Regions from separate parts of the Kluyvera huaxiensis genome, predicted to be linked through region 1. Evidence: predicted binding sites of a transcription regulator. Region 1 holds the regulator's gene; the other holds the start of a gene.

Region 1 (3,183 bases):
ACGACGTCGCGCGCCATGTCGATCTGCTGGTGGGCGTAGTGCCTATCGTTAACCTAGAGTGGATCCAGAAAATGATCCGTGACACCAGCGAGCGCGGCCATTCCCGCGAGGCGGTGATGGACTCCGTCGTGCGCTCAATGGAAGATTACATCAACTTCATTACGCCGCAGTTTTCTCGCACCCATATCAACTTCCAGCGCGTACCCACGGTAGACACCTCAAACCCGTTCGCCGCGAAAAGTATTCCGTCGCTTGATGAGAGTTTTGTGGTGATTCATTTCCGCAATCTGGAAGGGATCGATTACCCATGGCTATTAGCCATGCTGCAGGGGTCATTCATCTCACATATGAACACGCTGGTGGTGCCCGGCGGGAAGATGGTGCTGGCGATGGAACTCATCATGACGCCGCTGGTGCAGCGTCTGATGGAAGGTCGAAATTAACGTCGAGGGGATTACCCCTCGATAACTTCGTAAGAGTGGGTGATATTGACCGCTTTCTCCAGCATCAGCGCCACGGAGCAGTACTTCTCGGCAGAGAGATCGACCGCACGCGATACCGCCGCGTCTTTGAGCTCTTTGCCAGTCACGATGAAGTGCAGATTGATATGGGTAAACAGGCGCGGAGCCTCTTCACGGCGTTCGGAAGTCAGCTTCACTTCACAGTCGGTCACGTTGTAGCGACCTTTTTGCAAAATAGAAACCACGTCAATGGCGCTACAGCCACCCGCGGCCATCAGCACCACTTCCATAGGGCTTGGCGCTTTATCACCAGAATTGCCGTCCATCAGAATTTGGTGTCCTGAAGCAGACTCACCGAGGAAGGTTAACCCCTCAACCCATTTCACACGTGCTTGCATAATTTTTAACTCCCAGGTTGCAATTTTCTTCTCAGATTACGCGCACATAACAATTCTCGCAACGGAAGGCGATCCCCGTCATGCTGAAGCGAGACACCAGGAGACACGCGGCTAAAGCTATGCTAAAACAGTCGGGATGCTACGGTAATACATAAACGTACTGCATGTATGCAGAGGACATCACATTACAGGCTGCGGCGCTATTCGACAGCCGACTTCCCAGGTAACGGGAAGGATACTATTGCAACCAGTGGCTGCAAGGTTTTGCCGCTGGGAAGAGCTTATAACAGAGGATAACCGCGCATGGTGCTTGGCAAACCGCAAACAGACCCGACTCTCGAATGGTTCTTGTCTCATTGCCATATTCATAAGTACCCATCGAAGAGCACGCTGATTCACCAGGGTGAAAAGGCAGAGACGCTGTATTACATCGTAAAAGGCTCAGTGGCTGTACTCATCAAGGATGAAGAAGGCAAAGAGATGATCCTCTCTTACCTCAACCAGGGCGATTTCATCGGTGAGTTAGGCCTGTTTGAAGAAGGCCAGGAACGCAGCGCATGGGTAAGAGCAAAAACCGCTTGTGAAGTTGCTGAAATCTCTTATAAAAAATTCCGTCAGCTGATTCAGGTTAACCCAGACATCCTGATGCGCCTGTCTTCGCAAATGGCACGTCGTCTGCAGATTACTTCTGAAAAAGTGGGTAACCTGGCATTCCTGGATGTGACCGGGCGTATCGCTCAGACTCTGCTGAATCTGGCCAAACAGCCTGACGCCATGACCCACCCAGACGGTATGCAGATCAAGATTACCCGTCAGGAAATCGGTCAGATCGTCGGTTGTTCCCGCGAAACCGTGGGCCGTATTCTGAAAATGCTGGAAGATCAAAACCTGATCTCCGCACACGGCAAGACCATTGTCGTTTACGGTACCCGCTGATCCCGCTAAAACGGCATATTGTCTAAACAATATGCCGTTTTTACTTATCCCCTTATGTGGCGCAGGCTGATTTACCATCCGGAAGTCAACTATGCACTGCGGCAAACGCTGGTGTTATGTTTGCCGGTTGCCATCGGCCTGATTCTCGGCCACCTTCAGCAAGGCCTCCTGTTTTCACTGGTTCCCGCCTGCTGCAATATCGCCGGTCTTGATACACCGCATAAACGTTTTTTTAAACGTCTGACTATCGGTGGCTGCCTGTTTGCCGGATGCAGTCTTGCCGTACAGTTGCTGTTGGAGCATGAAATCCCGCTGCCGTTAATACTGACCGGGCTTGCGCTGATTCTCGGCGTGACGGCGGAGATCAGCGCGCTGCACGGGCGTCTGCTGCCGGCATCGCTTATTGCCTCTATTTTCACCCTCAGCCTCGCCGGCAATATGCCTATCTGGCAGCCGTTGCTGCTCTACGCTCTGGGTACACTGTGGTTCGGTTTATTCAACTGGTGGTGGTTCTGGATGTGGCGGGAACAGCCGCTGCGCGAATCGCTAAGTCTGCTCTATCGTCAACTTGCCGACTATTGTGAAGCAAAGTACAGCCTGTTGACCCAGCATACCGATCCCAGCACCGCGCTGCCCCCGCTGTTAAACCGTCAGCAGAAGGTGGTGGATTTAATCTCCCAGTGCTACCAGCAGCTGCATATGCTGGCGGCCAATCAGCACAACGATTACAAGCGTCTGCTGCGGGCGTTTCAGGTTGGGCTGGATTTACAAGAGCACATTTCCGTTAGCCTGCATCAACCGGAAGAGGTGCAAAAACTGGTTGAACGTAGCCACGCCGAAGCCGTGATCCGCTGGAACGCCCAGACCGTCGCCGCCCGCCTGCGCGTACTGGCAGACGATATTCTCTACCATCGCTACCCCAGCCGCTTCACGATGGAAAAGCAGATTGGCGCGCTGGAAAAAATTGCCCACCAGCACCCGGATAACCCCGTTGGCCAATTCTGCGCCTGGCACTTTAGCCGCATCGCCAAAGTGCTGCGCGCGCAGCGCCCGCTGTATCCACGCAATCTGATGGCTGACAAAGAGCGCCGACTGCCATTTTTCCCGGCGCTGAAAAGCTATCTGTCGCTGAAATCCCCGGCGCTGCGTAACGCCGCGCGGCTAAGCGTGATGCTGAGTATTGCCAGCCTGATGGGCACAGCCCTGCATTTACCCAAGCCGTACTGGATCCTGATGACGGTACTGCTGGTGACGCAAAACGGCTATGGGGCAACTCGGGTACGTATCTTCCACCGAGCGGCGGGAACCCTGGCAGGCCTGGTGATCGCCGCCTTCGCCCTGCACTTCCATACGCCGCAGGGGCTGGCACTCTCCGGGATGCTGCTTAT
Region 2 (3,183 bases), on a different contig from region 1:
CCCCGGCGCTGATTAACCGTATGCGTCAGCACCTGCAGGCCGATAATCAGGTAATCCTATTCCTGAACCGCCGAGGCTTTGCGCCTACGCTCTTGTGCCATGACTGCGGCTGGATTGCTGAATGTCCGCGCTGCGACAGCTACTACACGTTGCACCAGGCGCAGCATCATCTACGCTGCCATCACTGCGACAGCCAGCGCCCTATTCCGCGTCAGTGCCCATCCTGCGGCTCCACGCATATGGTGCCGGTCGGTCTGGGGACGGAGCAGCTTGAACACGCTCTAGCCCCCATGTTCCCTGGCGTACCGCTGTCGCGCATCGACCGCGATACCACCAGTCGAAAAGGAGCGTTAGAGCAGCATCTGGCGGAAGTACATCGCGGCGGTGCACGTATTCTCATTGGCACTCAGATGCTGGCAAAGGGACACCATTTCCCCGACGTCACGCTGGTTGCGCTACTGGACGTTGATGGCGCACTCTTCTCTGCCGATTTCCGCTCAGCGGAACGCTTTGCTCAGCTGTATACCCAGGTCTCTGGCCGTGCCGGACGTGCAGGGAAACAGGGCGAAGTGGTCCTGCAGACCCACCATCCAGACCATCCGCTACTGCAAACGTTGCTATACAAAGGCTATGACGCCTTTGCCGAACAGGCGCTGGCGGAGCGCCAGACCATGCAACTTCCGCCGTACACCAGCCACGTATTGATTCGCGCGGAAGATCACAACAACCAGCAGGCGCCGCTGTTCTTGCAACAGCTACGTAACCTGATTCAGGCAAGCCCGCTCGCGGACGATAAGCTGTGGGTACTTGGCCCGGTTCCCGCCCTGGCTCCAAAGCGCGGCGGCCGTTACCGCTGGCAGATTCTGCTACAACATCCCTCACGTGTACGCTTGCAGCACATTGTTACCGGCACGCTGGCACTCATCAATACGCTCCCGGAATCCCGCAAAGTGAAGTGGGTTCTCGACGTCGACCCTATCGAAGGTTAATGCAGAGTTGAGAGCGGGATCGTGAAATGAAACAATCATCACACTTTTGATGAAAATTCTGTAACAGATCCCCCTAACTATCTGATAAAAGTGTGTCAGATGTCAGGTCACAAAGGATGTGCCTGCGCCAGTGAGTCGAGGAGAAAATCAGGTGAAGGCTAAAAAACCGGTTGTTGCCGCAACCATGAAAGATGTTGCCCTACAAGCGAATGTCTCTACGGCAACCGTATCTCGTGCATTGATGAATCCCGAAAAAGTTTCGCAGGCGACGCGCAACCGCGTTGAGCAGGCGGCGCTGGAGGTAGGTTATCTCCCGCAGTTGCAGGGGCGTAACATGAAGCGCAATGAATCGCGCACCATTCTGGTTATCGTCCCGGATATCTGCGATCCCTTCTTTAGTGAAGTGATCCGGGGGATCGAAGTCACCGCGGCAGCTCAGGGTTATCTGGTACTGATTGGCGACTGCGCGCATCAGAATCAGCAAGAAAAAACCTTCATTGATTTAATCATCACCAAGCAGATTGATGGCATGCTGCTGCTGGGTTCTCGTCTCCCATTTGACGCCAGCATCGAAGAGCAGCGCAATCTGCCGCCGATGGTCATGGCCAACGAATTTGCTCCCGAGCTGGGGCTGCCCACGGTACATATCGACAACCTCACCGCTTCATTCGATGCCGTAAACTATCTGCATGAACTGGGACATCAGCGCATCGGCTGTATCGCCGGCCCCGAGGAGATGCCGCTGTGCCACTATCGCCTGCAGGGATACGTTCAGGCGCTGCGCCGCTGCGGTATTACCGTCGACCCTCACTACATCGCTCGCGGCAACTTCACCTTTGAAGCCGGAGCCACGGCGCTGGAACAGCTGCTCGCCTTACCGCAGCCACCAACTGCCGTCTTCTGCCACAGCGATATCATGGCACTGGGCGCACTCTCCTATGCAAAACGCCGGGGGCTAAAAGTCCCTGACGATCTGTCCATTATCGGATTCGATAACATTTCGCTGGCGGAGTTTTGCGACCCACCGCTGACCACCGTTTCCCAGCCACGTTTTGATATCGGCCGGGAAGCGATGTTGCTGCTGTTGAACCAAATGAGCGGGCAGGTTGTTGATAGCGGTTCGCGTCTTCTGGATTGCGAACTGATTATTCGCGGCAGTACAAGCAAAATATGATACAAAGCCGGGCGCTTTAGGACTTGCTCGTCTGGTCAAAGCCCCGCCGCTTAAGTAACATGTCGGGCTAACTAACGGAAAAAGACAGCGAAACGATAGTGGCACAACGAGACTATGTACGCCGCAGCCAGCAGGCACCTTCGCGGCGAAAGAACGGCGCTTCACGGAATACACGGAAAAAGCAGAGTAATTTTCCGGCGGTCTCTCCTGCCATGGTGGCGATTGCGGCGGCGGTAGTGGTCGCTTTTATCGGCGGTTTATACTTCATCACGCATCACAAAAAAGAAGAGTCCGAATCGCTACAGAACCGCCAGATCGCGGGGAATGGGCTGCCACCGAAACCGGAAGAACGCTGGCGTTACATTAAAGAGCTGGAAAGCCGCCAGCCGGGCGCCCGTGCGCCAACCGAACCGTCTGCTGGCGGGGAAGTTATCAACCCAAATCAGCTCACCGACGAACAGCGTCAGCTATTGGCACAAATGCAGGCAGATATGCGCCAGCAGCCTACACAACTGACCGAAGTACCGTGGAACGAGCAAACGGCTGCCCAGCGTCAGCAGACGCTACAGCGCCAACGCCTGGCGCAGCAGCAGGTTCAGCAACAGCAGTGGACGCAAACGCAGCCGGTGCAACAGCCGCAAACACGTGCTCCTCAGCCGGTTCAGCAACCGCGTCAAACGCAAACTCAGCAGCCGCCAAAATCTACGGCTGCAAACTCGGCGTATCAGGATCTGCTGCAAACGCCTGCGCACACCGCAGCCACACAGCCTAAAACGCAGGCCGCTGCGCCGGTTGTGCGTGAAACCACGCCGCCAAAAGCGACCGAGAAAAAAGATGAGCGCCGTTGGATGGTGCAGTGCGGTTCATTTAAAGGTGCTGAACAGGCAGAAACCGTCCGTGCACAGCTGGCCTTTGAAGGCTTTGACTCCAAAATCACCACCAATAACGGCTGGAATCGTGTGGTTATCGGCCCGGTCAAAGGCAAGGATAACGCCGATAGCACCATTGCTCGCCTGAAGA

The links. Region 1 encodes CRP, which controls carbon source genes, mostly activating them, when cyclic AMP is high. Its sites were predicted from a motif close to ATGTGANNNNNNTCACAT; they were not measured.
Region 2: the regulator CRP is predicted to act here: its motif matches at 1,016-1,033, upstream of cytR (DNA-binding transcriptional regulator CytR).

What each region holds. Positions count from the first base shown of each region.
Region 1 covers NZ_JBEFLV010000023.1:49,004-52,186, reverse strand. The annotation lists gene ABOC97_RS19985 (phosphoribulokinase) at 1-443, shown strand, start outside; gene ABOC97_RS19980 (OsmC family protein) at 455-859, opposite strand; gene crp (cAMP-activated global transcriptional regulator CRP) at 1,163-1,795, shown strand; gene ABOC97_RS19970 (YccS/YhfK family putative transporter) at 1,850-3,183, shown strand, end outside.
Region 2 covers NZ_JBEFLV010000016.1:75,176-78,358, reverse strand. The annotation lists gene priA (primosomal protein N') at 1-989, shown strand, start outside; gene cytR (DNA-binding transcriptional regulator CytR) at 1,141-2,163, shown strand; gene ftsN (cell division protein FtsN) at 2,262-3,183, shown strand, end outside.